One region of the Staphylococcus pseudoxylosus genome, then DNA from elsewhere that is predicted to be linked to it. Evidence: riboswitches for the same ligand, from Rfam matches in the RefSeq annotation. Region 1 holds a riboswitch; the other holds the start of a gene.

Region 1 (8,406 bases):
TGTTTTTGTAAAGATGACCAATGGCTCTTTTAAATGATCCTTTGCTCATGTTAAAGATTTCTTTAATGGCTTCAGGACTTGATTTATCTGAAAATGGTAATTCGCCATTATATTCTACAAGTAAATCAAAAATGTGTTGCCCATCATCATCTAATCTTTCGTGAGCTAATGGTAAAAATGACCCGTTTAATTCACCTTTATCATTTTGGCCAATAATGCGCACTTTTACATTTTCACCCAGACGTGGTTCTGCTTTACGTTCAGATTCATGAACAAATATTTTATATCCATCTTTAGATAGTAAGAAACTACCAATTCTTAATAGACGATATGGTCTAGCTTCGATAACTTGATTTTGCTTTTCATTTTCAAATGAAGGGGTGTACATTTGTTCGACAATAGTTTCAGTCGCTAAACGCGCAAACATATTGTTGTCTCTGTCCACACGTAAAGTAACAAATAACTCATCACCTTGTATTGGCCATACTTCTTTTACTTTTGGTAAATCTACCCAAGGAATTAATACTTCTCTTGGTAAACCGACATCTACATGCGCACCATCGCGGTCAGTTTTGATCACTTTAACAAAAGCATACTTATCTGTTGTGATATCAGGCATATTTTGTGTGGCAAATAATGCTCCTGATCTGTTTGGATAGATGAAGAAACTATATTCTTCTCCTATTTGTAATTCATCTTCTTCGTTAATTTCAGATTGGTTTAGTTTTACGTCTTCGCCATTTGGTCCTTTTAATTGGTATGTTGAGCCTTCTATGCCAACAACTTCAAGAAATTCTATTGAACCTACTATATCTTTTTCATCTTGGGCCATACTTTTCTCCTTCGTACATAAATTTATTCTTTTTTATTATAACATGCTATAAGGAAACAAGCATCAGTATAGCGAGAATGGTCGAAAGTACAAACTAAGTGTGTTATAATTTGTCCGGTAGATTAACGAAAAGGAGTAAATGCATGTTACAAGTTACTGATGTAAGTTTACGATTTGGCGATCGTAAATTATTCGAAGATGTAAATATTAAATTTACAGATGGCAATTGCTATGGTTTGATTGGGGCAAATGGAGCTGGTAAGTCAACATTCTTGAAGATTTTATCCGGCGAATTAGACGCTCAAACTGGCCATGTTTCAATGGGTAAAAATGAACGTTTAGCAGTATTGAAACAAGATCACTTCGCCTATGAAGATGAGCGTGTTTTAGACGTTGTTATTAAAGGTCACGAACGTTTATATGAAGTAATGAAAGAAAAAGATGAAATTTATATGAAACCAGATTTCAGTGATGAAGACGGTATAAGAGCTGCTGAACTTGAAGGTGAATTCGCAGAAATGGATGGTTGGAATGCAGAAGCAGATGCTGGTTCCCTACTTTCTGGTCTTGGCATTAAAGCTGACTTGCAAGACAAAACGATGTCAGAATTAGAAAACAACCAAAAAGTTAAAGTGTTATTAGCGCAAAGTCTCTTTGGTCAGCCAGATGTACTATTACTAGATGAGCCGACCAATGGACTAGATATTCCAGCTATAAGTTGGTTAGAAGATTTCCTTATCAATTTTGATAACACTGTTATTGTTGTATCACATGATAGACACTTTTTAAATAATGTGTGTACTCATATTGCTGATTTAGATTATGGCAAGATTAAAGTTTATGTAGGTAACTATGATTTTTGGTATCAGTCAAGTGAATTAGCTATGAAAATGGCTCAAGATCAAAATAAGAAAAAAGAAGAAAAAATTAAAGAGTTACAAGAATTTGTTGCGCGTTTCTCTGCAAACGCATCTAAATCTAAACAAGCTACAAGTCGTAAAAAGCAATTAGAGAAAATTGAACTCGATGATATTCAACCTTCTTCGCGCCGTTATCCATTTGTAAAATTCACACCAGAACGTGAAATTGGTAACGACTTATTATTTGTAGAAAATCTATCAAAATCAATTGATGGTGTTAAAGTTCTTGATAACATTTCATTTACAATGGATCCAAATGATAAAGCTGTACTAATTGGAGATAGTGAATTTGCTAAATCAACATTACTGAAAATACTAGCTGGAGAAATGGAGCCTGATGAAGGTACAGTAAGATGGGGTGTTACTACATCTCGCAGCTACTTCCCTAAAGATAACTCAGAATTCTTTGAAGGTGTGGACATGAATCTTGTCGATTGGTTACGTCAATACGCACCTGAGGATGAACAAACTGAAACGTTCTTACGTGGTTTCTTAGGTCGTATGTTATTTAGTGGTGAAGAAGTTAAGAAAAAAGCAAGTGTATTATCAGGTGGAGAAAAAGTGCGTTGTATGCTAAGTAAAATGATGTTATCTAGCGCAAACGTATTATTACTTGATGAGCCTACAAACCACTTAGACTTAGAAAGTATCACTGCTGTAAATGATGGCTTGAAGAACTTTAAGGGTTCTCTTATTTTCACTTCATATGACTTTGAATTTATCAATACAATCGCAAATCGTGTAATCGACTTAAATCCAGCTGGAGCTGTATCTAAAGAGATATCATACCAAGCTTATTTAGAAGAAACTGGTGTATTAACGAAATAAATAATGATTGTTAATTAATAATTAAAAATATGAAAATATATTTGTCTGCCGGGTTATAATTATAATCTGGCAGACTTTTTATTACTCCCCTTTTGATAATTGTAAAACAAATGTTGTAAGGGCCAATTACTTTGAAATGCTTTTCAAGCATTATATAATTATTATAAGTTTAAGCTAGGAGGAATTTGAAAATGCAAAATTTAGATATGATTGACGGCAAGATAATACCTCAAATAGGGTTTGGTACATATAAGTTAAATGGTGTATCAGGGATGCATGCGATTGTAAGTGCGTTAAATCAAGGTTATCGTTTATTAGATACTGCATACAATTATGAGAATGAAGGCACCGTTGGTAAAGCGATTGAACAGAGTCATGTTTCAAGAGACCAAATTATTGTAACTTCTAAACTTCCTGGACGTTACCAAGACTACAATGCAGCATTGATTGCTATTCAAGAATCGATTTATCGTCTGAATGTGGAATATATCGATTTATACTTAATACATTGGCCAAACCCAAGACACGGTAAATTTGTTGAGGCTTGGCAAGCGATGATTGATGCTCGCAATGCTGGATTAATTAAATCTATTGGTGTGTGTAATTTCTTGCCTGAGCATATTGAAACGTTAGAACAAGAAACAGGAGTCCTGCCTTCGGTTAACCAAATAGAATTACATCCTTATTTTAATCAACAAGATATGATTAGATATCATAATGAAAAAGGAATTATTACGCAAGCTTGGAGCCCTCTTGGTCGCGCTTCAGAAGTTATAAATGATAAGGATATTGAAGTGATAGCAGAAAAATATGATAAAACCATTCCTCAAATTATTTTGAGATGGCATATTCAAAATGGTGTAGTACCTATTCCAAAAGCAACTTCTATTGCTAGACAAATTCAAAATAAAGAGGTTTTTGATTTCACTTTAGAGCATGATGATATCGAAAAAATAAATGCGTTAACTCAAAAAGACGGCAGATTAAAAGGACAAGATCCGGCAGTATATGAAGAATTTTAATCTACTGTAACGCCCATTATTATAATTTGAAAATGTGAATGCGAATTGATTTGCAACACTTTTTACACATAAGTTGCAAAAAGGAGTTATAAAGTGTTGGATTTTTCAGTAAATTAAAAAAACTTGGTAAAAGCGGTTTACAGTATATGCAAGCCTATGTATAATGTGTATCATAAACAAAAAATTAAATATGGTTTTGATGAGGCGCATCAATCATTAGTAATTATTAGAAGAACCTGCCTGCTAGCAGCTAATTTTGAAAGGGTGAGATGCCGAAACAGTTATAATAGCAGCTTATAACACGTTGGACTTTATGGTTAAGAGCTAAGAGTCTGTCATTATTTTAAAATAATGGAGTGCATCACTTGTATATATATTATAGAACAGGTTCGCATTCCGAACTTGTTCTTTTTTTATAATACTGTGATTCTCCCCTATTCGTTGAGGAGGATATAGAAATTGGAAAGAAGTGTTTTGAAATTTGGAGGTTCTTCAGTAAGTGATTTTACTAAAATAAAAAATATTGCCGAAATGCTTAGGTTAAGAGTTGAACAAGGTGAACAATTAATTGTGGTTGTAAGTGCTATGGGTAAAACAACAGATGAATTAATGGCTAACGTTTCTACTTTAACTAGTAGTCCTAAAGATCAGGAACTTGCCCTCTTACTTACCACAGGAGAACAACAAACAGTTTCTTATTTATCGATGGTTTTAAATGATATTGGTATTAATGCCAAAGCCATGACTGGTTATCAAGCAGGTATTAAAACTGTTGGACATCATTTGAAGAGCCGTATAGCAGAAATTGATCCTGATACATTCGAGCAAGCTTTTACCGAAAATGACATTTTAGTCATAGCAGGTTTTCAAGGTATTAATGATAACTTTGAAGTAACTACATTAGGTCGTGGTGGATCAGATACTACAGCAGTCGCATTAGCAGCAAGTAATAACATAGCTTGCGAAATATATACAGATGTTGATGGTGTTTATGCTACAGATCCAAGACTTTATAAGGATGCTAAACGTTTGGACTATGTCTCTTATGAAGAAATGATGGAGATGAGTGCTTTAGGTGCAGGTGTGCTTGAAACAAGAAGTGTAGAATTGGCAAACAATTACAGTATTCCACTATACTTAGGAAGAACTTTATCAAATGTGAAAGGAACATGGATTATGCCCCAAACTGAAATATTAGAAAGAAAAGCCGTTACAGGTGTTGCGTTAGATACGCATATGATGCACGTTACAATTAGTTATCCTCTACCCGATAACAAATTATTAACTGCATTATTCAACCATTTAGAAGATGGTTCTGTTAATGTTGATATGATATCGCAAATCGTTAATTTGGAAGGATTACAAATGTCATTTACGATTAAAGATACAGATGTCATACAAATTTCAACGATTTTAGAGTCTTTAAAAGAATCATTTAGTGCGTTAGACTTTAAGATAAATGAAGATTACGTTAAACTCTCTCTAATTGGTTCTGGCATGAGAGACATGTCGGGCGTAGCTTCAAAAGCATTCAAAACATTGATTGAAAATGATATTTCATTTTATCAAACAACAACTTCAGAAATTAGTATTTCATGTGTTATTGATGCTATGAATGGTGAACGTGCTGTTCAAACCCTTTATCAAGCTTTTGATATCTGAATTTTCAAAATTATAGTACTATTAAAAAAATAACATTGGAGTGTATTGTATATGACAAGATTAGCAATTGCAGGTGCAACTGGTTTAGTAGGAAGAAAAATGTTAGAAACTATTGATAGAAAAGAGATTCCGTTTGATGAATTGGTGCTATTTTCATCAGCACGTTCAGCTGGACAACAAGTAGAATTCCAAGGTCAAACGTATACAGTTAGAGAGTTAACTGAAGATGCGGCTAGAGAATCATTTGATTATGTATTGATGAGCGCTGGTGGTAGTACAAGTGAGCACTTCTCACCTATCTTTGAAGAAGCAGGCGCTATTGTTATTGATAACTCCAGCCAATGGAGAATGACTGAAGGCATCGATTTAATCGTACCAGAAGTCAATGAACCTAAATTAGATAGAAAGATCATTGCAAATCCTAACTGTTCTACGATTCAATCAGTTGTGCCACTTAAACCATTACAAGAAACTTATGGTTTGAAACGCGTAGCATACACAACTTATCAAGCAGTATCTGGATCTGGTGTTAAAGGTAAGGCAGATTTAGCAGAAGGTGCAAATGGCAAAGCACCTGAAGCTTACCCACATCCAATTTATAATAATGTGTTACCACATATAGATAGTTTCCTTGAAGATGGGTATACAAAAGAAGAACAAAAAATGATTGATGAAACACGTAAAATCTTAAATGTAGATGACTTAAAAGTTACAGCGACTTGTGTTCGTGTACCAGTACAAGATAGTCACAGCGTACACATGAGTGTAACATTAGAACAAGAAGCGACAGTTGAAGCAATACAAGCATTGTTTGAAAATGATGATCGTGTTGTACTTGTAGATAATCCACAGAATAATGAATACCCATTAGCGATACATTCTACTAATAAAGATGAAATCTTTGTAGGACGTATTCGTCGTGATGATAGTTTAGATAATACATTCCACGTTTGGTGTACTTCTGATAACTTATTGAAAGGTGCAGCATTAAATGCAGTACAAATTCTTGAACAAGTGATGAGCTTGAAAGGAGTTAAATAAGATGGGACACATTTTTGAAGGTGTTGGTGTAGCTTTAGCAACGCCATTCACACACAATGAAGTAGACTATGAAGCCATTAGAAGACATGTTGATTATTTAATAGAGAACGATACGAAATCTATCGTAGTCAATGGTACTACTGCGGAAAACCCTACACTTACTGAAGATGAGAAAGATCAAATATTAGAAATTGTCATTAATCATGTAGATGGTCGAGTACCGGTAATTGCAGGGACAGGTACTAACAATACACAAAAATCTATTCAAGCTTCCGTACGTGCTAGAGAATTAGGCGCAGATGCAATCATGTTGATTACGCCCTACTATAATAAAACAAACCAACGTGGTTTAATTGCACATTTTACGACAATTGCTGATGCAGTTAAATTACCAGTCGTTTTATATAATGTGCCCTCTCGTACGAATATGACAATTGACGCAGAAACAGTCGAAACTTTAAGTCAAAATGAGTATATCGTCGCACTAAAAGATGCAACAAATGATTTTGATTATTTAGACGATTTAAAAAAACGTCTAAACCTAGATGAGTTCGCTTTATATAGTGGGAATGACGATAATGTGGTTGAATATTTTAATAAAGATGGTCACGGCGTGATTTCAGTTGTTGCAAATGTGATTCCGAAATCATTCCAAGCATTATACGATGCTAAACAAAATGGGGAAAATATTGAAACGCAATTTCAACCAATTCAAACCTTGCTTGATGCCCTATCAGTGGATGTAAACCCTATTCCAATAAAATTATTAACAGCATTGGAAGGGTTTGGAAATTATGAAGTCCGTTTACCATTAGTTCCACTTGAAGACGGTGAACGAGAAGCATTAGAACAAGCTTATGAAAATTTTAAAGCAGGTGAAAAAGCATGAAAGTAGTACTTATTGGCTATGGCGCAATGAATCAACGTGTTGCTAGATTAGCTGAAGAAAAAGGACATGAAATTGTAGGGCTAATTGTAAGAGATGAAACTAAAGCATACCCTTACCCTACTTATCAACATATTACGGATGTTAAAGACGCAGACGTTGCTATTGATTTTTCTAACCCTGAATTGTTATTACCTCTATTAGAGGAAGATTTCACTTTACCATTGGTAATTGCGACCACTGGTGAAAAAGATACAATTATTGATAAACTAAAAGAATTAAGCCATCGTATGCCTGTATTTTTCAGTGCAAACATGAGTTATGGTGTTCATGCACTAACTAAAATTTTAGAAGCAGCTGTACCATTGCTCGAAGACTTTGATATTGAGCTTACAGAAGCTCACCATAATAAAAAAGTTGACGCACCAAGTGGTACACTAGTTAAACTTTACGATGTTATTGAATCATTACGTACACAATCTACACCAGTTTATGATAGACATGAAAACAATGAAAAGCGTACTCAAGATGAAATTGGCGTTCATTCAATTCGTGGAGGTACTATCGTAGGACAACATGATATACTTTTTGCTGGTACAGATGAAACGATTGAAATAACTCATCGTGCACAGTCTAAAGATATTTTTGCCAATGGTGCAATTGGCGCAGCAGAAAAATTAATCAATAAAGCAAATGACTATTATACATTTGACAACCTATAAACCCTAAGGAGCGTATTTAATTATGGTACAACATTTAACGGCAGAAGAAATTATTCAATTTATAAGTGATGCAAAAAAATCTACACCACTAAAAGTCTATGCAAATGGAAACTTTGAAAATGTGAGCTTCCCTGAAAGTTTTAAAGTCTTTGGTTCCGCTGATTCAAAAGTAATCTTTTGTGAAGCTGACGAATGGAAACAATTTTACGAAAGCAACCAATCAAGTATTGATGAATTAGAAGTGGAAATGGATCGTCGCAACTCTGCAATTCCATTGAAAGATTTAACAAACACTAATGCACGAATTGAACCTGGTGCTTTTATTCGCGAACAAGCGATTATTGAAGATGGTGCAGTAATCATGATGGGTGCTACGATTAATATCGGAGCTGTAGTTGGTGAAGGTACTATGGTAGATATGAATGCAACGCTTGGTGGGCGTGCTACAACTGGTAAAAATGTTCACGTTGGAGCTGGTGCAGTATTAGCAGGA
Region 2 (8,406 bases), 270 kb from region 1:
TGATAATTCGATGAAATGCCCGAAATGTAATTCGACTCATTCTCGTGTTGTAGACTCTAGACATGCAGATGAAGTTAATGCGATTCGTCGTAGAAGAGAATGTGAAAATTGTGAAACAAGATTCACAACCTTTGAACATATAGAGAAAAGACCACTTATCGTGGTGAAAAAAGATGGAACCCGGGAGCAATTTTCGCGTGAGAAAATATTAAATGGTTTAGTACGTTCTTGTGAAAAGAGACCGGTTCGTTACCAACAATTAGAAGATATTACTAATAACGTAGAATGGAAGTTGCGTGATGAGGGACACGCAGAAATTTCTTCTAGAGAAATAGGAGAACATGTGATGAATCTACTTATGCACGTAGATCAAGTGTCCTATGTACGATTTGCTTCTGTTTATAAAGAATTCAAAGATGTAGATCAATTATTGCAATCAATGCAAGGTATATTAGTAAATAATAAACGGAGTGATTCGTAAATGGGGTTACAATCATATGATTATGGATTGAGACCACATGATAATTTTACTATCGTGCGTGAATTTTATTTAAATAATAATCATTTAGAAATCTTGAACAGATTGTTTACACCGATGATAGGCGCTAATGCGACGGGACTATATCATTATTTAAACCAATTTGTGGACCACGAAGTAGATGCGGTGTTGACGCACTATATTATTATGAGTGAGTTGAAAATTAATCTATTAGAATTCAGAAAAGAAATGGATTTGTTGGAAGGTATTGGATTGGTAAAATCTTATGTAAATCATAACGAGCAGCATTCCTCATTTGTTTATGTTCTTAATCAACCTCCTACTGCGAAACAGTTTTTCAGTGACCCTATGCTATCAGTTTATCTATATAGTGAGGTGAGCAAGCAACGTTACCAACAATTAAAACGTCACTTTGAAACCAAAAATGCTATCGACTTAAACAGTTATCAAGATATAACACGCACATTTACTGATGTTTTTAAAATCCCTAATAAAGCATTAGCACAAGATACAACATACATCCAAGATGATAAGCCGTATGAAGGTTTAGACCTTACACGCGTTCACTTTGACTTTGAAACATTATATGATTTGTTGCAGAATCATTTTATTAGTTCAAAAATTGTTACGAATGATGCGAAAGCGTTAATAACACAAATTGCAACATTATATGGTTTGACGCCTGAATCGATGAAGCGTATTATTTTAAAATCGATAACGAGTGCGCAAGAATTATCTTTTGAAGAATTAAGAAAACACGCACGTACTTATTATTTAATGGAACATGAACAACAGTTACCCAATTTACAAGTTAAATCAGAAAAAGATAATGTTCCTTCACAAGTAAACACTTCTGAAGAAACGTCAAGTCAATCTGATAATTGGTTGGTACAATTGGAGCAAACAAGCCCAATTGATATGTTAGCATCGTGGTCAGAATCTGAACCGACTACACAGCAAAAATTCATGATTGAAGAATTGATTGAACGTGAAAACTTATCTTTTGGTGTTATTAATATTCTATTGCAATTTGTTATGTTGAAGGAAGATATGAAGTTACCTAAAACTTATATTTTTGAAATAGCATCAAATTGGAAGAAAAAAGGTATTAAAACGGCTGAACAGGCATATGAATATGCAATGAAAGTTAATCAACCTAAAAAAGAATCTTATCCGACCAAAAATCGATATAAACAAAAACAATTAGCTTCTAGAGAGATGACACCGAAATGGTTAGAAGAGCGAGATGAGAAACCAGAAAAAGATAACCAACAGCATAACGACGAAGAAGATGAGAAGCTAAAAAATGACAGAGAGCAATTTTTAAATCAATTAAAAAATAGATGGAAGGAGGGCGAATAAATGAAATCTTTTAATAATATCATGGGAGAGTCAGATGATTTATCAAAACGCATAGAAAAAATAAAAAAAGATGTGATTAATGATCCTGATGTTAAACGCTTTTTAAATGAGCATCAATCAGAATTGACAAATGCCATGATAGATGAAGACTTAAATATTTTGCAAGAATACAAAGACCAAGTGAAACACTATGATGGACATGCTTATAAGGATTGTCCTAACTTTGTAAAAGGCCATGTTCCAGAACTATATATTGAAAGTAACCATATCAAAATTCGTTATTTACCATGCCCGTGTAAGATAAAGTATGATGAAGAAAGGTTTAACTCTCATCTAATTACTTCGCACCATATGCAACGTGATACTTTAGACGCTAAACTTGAAGATATATATATGGATAGAAGAGATAGATTAGATGTTGCAATGGCAGCAAACAAAATTTGTGATAAAATCACGAAACACGATCCTCAAGTTAAAGGATTATACTTGCATGGCCCATTTGGAACAGGGAAGTCATTTATTTTAGGCGCCATTGCGAATCAGTTAAAAACGGAAAAAATTCCTTCTACTATTGTCTATTTGCCTGAATTTATTCGTTCACTTAAAGGCGGCTTTAAGGATGGAAGTTTTGAAACAAAATTATCCAGAGTACGAGAAGCGAATATTTTAATGTTAGATGATATCGGTGCTGAAGAAATTACACCATGGGCTAGAGATGAAGTTATAGGGCCGCTATTACATTACAGAATGGTACAGGAATTACCAACATTTTTTAGTTCTAATTTAAGCTTTGAAGAATTAGAGTATCATCTTTCGGTAACGCGTGATGGTACTGAGAAGACAAAGGCAGCCCGAATTATGGAACGTATCAAAACTTTGGCGACACCTTATTATTTAGAAGGAAAAAATTATAGGAACGATTGAAATCTAAAATAAATGTTGTATAATATAATTAAATCTAAATCAAACGAAATGAAACGAAGATACGATTGATATTTCACTACTTCACAGAGAGCCATTGGATGTTGAGATATGGTAAGTATATTTATTGATTACTCCTTCGTCAGTGATGTTGTAATGAACATCCGGCTCAAGACCGTTATCTTACGTAGAGAGAAGCTATTTTGTATTTATGCAGAAAAGTTTTAATTTAGGGTGGTACCACGAAGACCTCGTCCCTTTATAGGGATGGGGTCTTTTTATTTTCTCTGCGATTATTGATAAATTGTATTTCGCTTTGATTTAAGTGCTTGAATAAATAGGAGGAATGTTAAATGGACCAAATTAATATAAAATTTCCAGATGGTAATGCGAAAGTGTTTGATAAAGGCACAACAACAGAAGATATAGCACAATCAATAAGTCCAGGATTAAGAAAAAAAGCCGTAGCTGGAAAGTTGAATGGTCAACTAATTGATTTAACTAGACCAATTGAAGAAGATGGCGATATTGAAATCGTTACACCTGGTACAGATGAAGCTTTGGAAGTGTTACGACATTCAACAGCCCATCTTATGGCACAAGCATTAAAACGTTTATATGGAAATGTAAACTTTGGTGTTGGTCCCGTAATTGAAGGTGGTTTTTATTATGACTTTGATATGGAAGAGAGTCTTTCTTCGGATGATTTTGAGAAAATTGAAAAGACAATGAAACAGATTGTTAATGAGAATTACCCAATAGAGCGTAAGGTTGTTTCTCGTAATGAAGCTAAAGCATTTTTCTCAGAAGACCCTTATAAATTAGAACTTATAAATGCAATTCCTGAAGATGAAAATGTCACATTATACACTCAAGGTGAATTTACAGATTTATGTCGTGGTGTACATGTACCTTCAACTTCAAAAATTAAAGAATTTAAACTATTATCGACAGCTGGAGCTTATTGGCGTGGTGATAGTAACAACAAAATGCTACAACGTATTTATGGTACAGCATTTTTCGATAAAAAGGATTTGAAAGCACACTTACAAATGCTTGAAGAAAGAAAAGAACGTGATCATCGTAAAATTGGTAAGGAACTAGAGCTATTCTCAAACAATCCATTGGTAGGCGCTGGTTTACCACTTTGGTTACCAAACGGTGCAACAATCCGTCGAGAAATTGAACGTTACATCGTAGACAAAGAAGTGAGCATGGGCTATGACCATGTTTACACACCGGTTATGGCTAATGTTGATTTATATAAAACATCTGGTCACTGGGATCATTATCAAGAGGATATGTTCCCAACAATGAAACTTGATGAGCATGAAGAAATGGTGCTTAGACCAATGAATTGTCCACATCATATGATGATTTATGCTAATAAACCACATTCATATCGTGAATTGCCAATAAGAATTGCTGAATTAGGCACAATGCACCGTTATGAAGCAAGTGGAGCTGTGTCAGGTTTACAACGTGTACGTGGTATGACTCTAAATGATGCGCATATCTTTGTTCGTCCGGATCAAATTAAAGAAGAATTTAAACGTGTTGTTAATCTAATTATTGATGTATATAAAGACTTTAACTTTGAAAACTATAGCTTCAGACTAAGTTATAGAGATCCAGAGGACAAAGAGAAATACTTCGATGACGATGAAATGTGGAATAGAGCAGAGAGCATGTTGAAGGAAGCTGTTGATGAGTTAGGCTTAGATTATGAAGAAGCCATTGGTGAAGCGGCATTCTATGGTCCGAAACTAGATGTACAAGTACAAACTGCAATGGGTAAAGAAGAAACATTATCTACAGCACAACTTGATTTCTTATTACCACAAAAATTTGATTTAACTTATATTGGTAATGATGGAGAACAACATAGACCAGTTGTTATACATCGTGGTGTTGTTTCAACTATGGAACGTTTTGTTGCGTTTTTAACTGAAGAAACAAAAGGAGCTTTCCCAACTTGGTTAGCACCTAAACAAGTAGAAATCATCCCTGTAAATGTTGATTTACATTATGATTATGCGAGACTTATTCAAGATGAGCTTAAGTCACAAGGTGTTCGAGTTGAAATTGATGACAGAAATGAAAAAATGGGTTATAAAATTAGAGAAGCACAAATGCAAAAAATTCCATATCAACTTGTCGTAGGCGATAAAGAGGTAGAAAATAGTGAAGTGAATGTGAGGAAATATGGCTCGCAAGATCAAGAAACTATAGAGAAAGACGAGTTTATTTGGAACTTGGTCGATGAGATTAGATTGAAAAAACAAAGATAGTCTTGAAAGTAATGTAGAAATCATGTATATTACAGGTTAGTGAGTTAAAATAAAATTAAATTTGAGTTAGAGGTTGCATTTTTAAAGAGTAAGTATTCAGAAGCCGTATGGGACGTATGTTGAATTCATGAAAGGTAAAAATGCCGAAACTGGTATTGACCATTGACACAATATCAGTTGGGACAGTTATCGAAAGAAACTGGACTGTCACATATGTGATGTGCTACCTATATAAATGCTATTATTAAAATGGTTGCATATCTAATAGGTATGCAACCATTTTGTTTTGGTTGAATGATTAAAATTAATACTTTTACGGGATTGAGTGAAAATTATTGTGAATGCGGTTTTGCAAATATTTGCGCTGCGTTTAGATTTTTCATAGTAAAAATTGAATGCTTTAATCATATAGTAAGTTAACCTCTAAGTTTAAAGAAAGGACACTTCTATGGCAAAACAAGAAAATCAAAGCAATGGAGTTCAAAGAGGACTAAAAGATCGTCATATTTCCATGATTGCGATTGGTGGATGTATTGGAACAGGGCTATTTATGACTTCAGGTGGAGCGATTCACGATGCCGGAGCCTTAGGTGCATTACTAGCCTATGCAATTATTGGGGCAATGGTCTTCTTCCTTATGACGTCATTAGGAGAAATGGCGACATATTTACCAGTGTCGGGATCATTTAGTACTTACGCAACACGTTTTGTTGATCCTTCACTAGGATTTGCATTAGGTTGGAATTATTGGTTCAACTGGGTTATCACGGTTGCGGCAGATGTTACAATTGCAGCGCAAGTTATACAATATTGGACACCTTTAACCGGGATGCCAGCTTGGGCTTGGAGTTGTCTATTTTTATTAATTATTTTTGGGCTTAATGCATTATCTGTTCGCGTATATGGTGAAAGTGAATACTGGTTTGCATTAATTAAAGTAGTTACCGTTATCATATTCATAGGAATTGGTTTACTAACCATCTTAGGTATTATGGGTGGAGAATTTGTTGGTTTTGATACCTTTACTAAAGGTGGCGGACCAATACTAGGTGATGGACTAGGAGGTAGCCTATTAACTATCTTAGGTGTATTCTTAGTTGCTGGATTCTCCTTCCAAGGAACTGAATTGATTGGTATAACTGCAGGTGAATCAGAAAATCCAGAACGCGCTGTACCAAAAGCAATTAAACAAGTGTTTTGGAGAATATTGATTTTCTATATTATGGCAATTTTTGTTATTGGTATGTTAATTCCTTATGACAGTGCAGCATTAATGGGTGGAGGCGACGATATTTCAACATCTCCATTTACGCTTGTATTCCAAAATGCAGGATTAGCATTTGCGGCATCATTTATGAATGCTGTAATATTGACTTCAGTTCTATCTGCGGGTAACTCAGGTATGTACGCATCAACGCGTATGTTGTATTCAATGAGTAAAGATAAATTAGCATATCCTGTATTTGGTAAAACAAACAAATATGGTGTGCCTTATGTATCATTATTAGTCACAGCGCTTATCGTAATAGGTATATTTGTATTACAACATTTAAGTGGTGACGCTTATGAATATATTGTTGCTGCTAGTGGTATGACAGGATTTATCGCATGGGTTGGTATTGCAGTCAGCCATTATAGATTTAGAAAAGCATTTGATAAACAAAATTATGATAAATCAAAATTAAAATACAAAGCTAAGTTATTCCCGTTCGGTCCAATATTTGCAGGTGTACTCTGTGTACTTGTTATAATAGGGCAAGACGTAGACTTTATAAAAACGGGTGATTTCAATTTAAATAGATTCGTTATAACTTATATGGGTATACCTGTATTTTTAGCATTTTTCATTTATCATAAATTGAGATACAGAACGAAAATCATTCCGTTAGAACAAGTAGATTTACGTCAAGATGTTGATATGGATGAAATTAATAAATAGTAAAAAAACAGTTGACTAATGTCATTATTGTTGTTATGCTAGGTAACGTTGAATACGAAACGAACCAAGTAGAAGCTCCCGCTTCTCACCTGTTGCGACGCAAAAGCTGTTGGCAGGTCTTATATATGCATGATGTAGTCATGCGTAGAGGAGAGCGGGTATATTATATACTCGCTCTTTTTGCTTGGGATAATTTCGTAAAAATCTTGGAGGTGTCAACCATAGCAAAAGATCAGACTCAAGTTAACGAAAAGATTCGTGCAAAAGAATTACGCTTAATCGGTCAAGACGGAGAACAAATTGGTGTAAAAACTAAGACAGAAGCTCTAGAAATGGCAGATAGAGTAGGTTTAGACGTAGTCATCATGGCTCCGAATGCTAAACCACCTGTTGCTAGAATTATGGATTATGGTAAATATAAATTTGAACAACAGAAAAAAGAAAAAGAAATGAAGAAAAAACAAAAAACAATTAACCTTAAAGAAATACGTTTAAGCCCAACTATTGAGGAACATGACTTCCAAACTAAGTTGAAGAATGGACGTAAATTCTTAGAAAAAGGCGACAAATGTAAAGTTTCAATTCGTTTCAGAGGTCGTGCGATTACGCATAAAGAAATTGGTCAACGTGTTTTAGAGAAATTTGCAGATGAATGTAAAGATATCGCTACAGTTGAACAAAGACCAAAAATGGATGGACGTCAAATGTTTATTACATTAAGTCCAATCAATGAAAAATAATAAGAAGATATTACAGGAGGAAATGAATCATGCCTAAAATGAAAACACACCGTGGAGCAGCTAAACGTGTTAAAAGAACTGGTTCAGGTAAATTAAAACGTTCTAGAGCTTTCACATCTCATATGTTTGCAAACAAAACAACTAAACAAAAACGTAAATTACGTAAAGCTTCATTAGTATCTAAATCAGATATGAAACGCGTAAAACAATTATTAGCATACAAAAAATAATGATTAAAATGTCATAACGTATCAATTTGAAAGATTGAACATATTTAGAGGAGGAATTTATTATGCCACGAGTTAAAGGTGGAACAGTAACAAGAGCGCGTCGTAAAAAGACGATTAAATTAGCTAAAGGTTACTTCGGTTCAAAACGTACATTATATAAAGTTGCAAAACAACAAGTTATGAAATCAGGTCAATATGCATTCCGTGACCGTCGTCAAAGAAAGCGTGATTTCCGTAAATTATGGATTACACGTATCAACGCAGCAGCTCGTCAACATGACATGAGTTATTCAAGACTTATGAACGGTTTGAAAAAAGCTGAAATCGACATTAACCGTAAAATGCTTTCAGAAATTGCTATTTCAGACGAAAAAGCTTTCGCTGAGTTAGTAACTAAAGCTAAAGATGCTTTAAAATAGTATCT

Evidence for each region. A riboswitch is a leader RNA that binds a small molecule or an ion and turns the genes downstream of it on or off. The one in region 1 is predicted to bind lysine.
Region 2: it holds a riboswitch for lysine, as region 1 does, so the genes downstream of both, LG295_RS06330 (amino acid permease) here and LG295_RS07695 (aspartate kinase) in region 1, are expected to answer to the same signal.

What each region holds. Positions count from the first base shown of each region.
Region 1 covers NZ_CP085024.1:1,591,623-1,600,028, reverse strand. The annotation lists gene LG295_RS07710 (S1-like domain-containing RNA-binding protein) at 1-832, opposite strand, end outside; gene LG295_RS07705 (ABC-F family ATP-binding cassette domain-containing protein) at 976-2,580, shown strand; gene LG295_RS07700 (aldo/keto reductase) at 2,772-3,602, shown strand; lysine riboswitch at 3,794-3,972, shown strand; gene LG295_RS07695 (aspartate kinase) at 4,062-5,264, shown strand; gene LG295_RS07690 (aspartate-semialdehyde dehydrogenase) at 5,316-6,305, shown strand; gene dapA (4-hydroxy-tetrahydrodipicolinate synthase) at 6,307-7,194, shown strand; gene dapB (4-hydroxy-tetrahydrodipicolinate reductase) at 7,191-7,913, shown strand; gene dapD (2,3,4,5-tetrahydropyridine-2,6-dicarboxylate N-acetyltransferase) at 7,936-8,406, shown strand, end outside.
Region 2 covers NZ_CP085024.1:1,318,860-1,327,265, forward strand. The annotation lists gene nrdR (transcriptional regulator NrdR) at 11-481, shown strand; gene LG295_RS06315 (replication initiation and membrane attachment family protein) at 482-1,861, shown strand; gene dnaI (primosomal protein DnaI) at 1,862-2,785, shown strand; gene thrS (threonine--tRNA ligase) at 3,136-5,073, shown strand; lysine riboswitch at 5,133-5,307, shown strand; gene LG295_RS06330 (amino acid permease) at 5,522-7,012, shown strand; ribosomal protein L20 leader region at 7,073-7,201, shown strand; gene infC (translation initiation factor IF-3) at 7,225-7,752, shown strand; gene rpmI (50S ribosomal protein L35) at 7,782-7,982, shown strand; gene rplT (50S ribosomal protein L20) at 8,045-8,401, shown strand.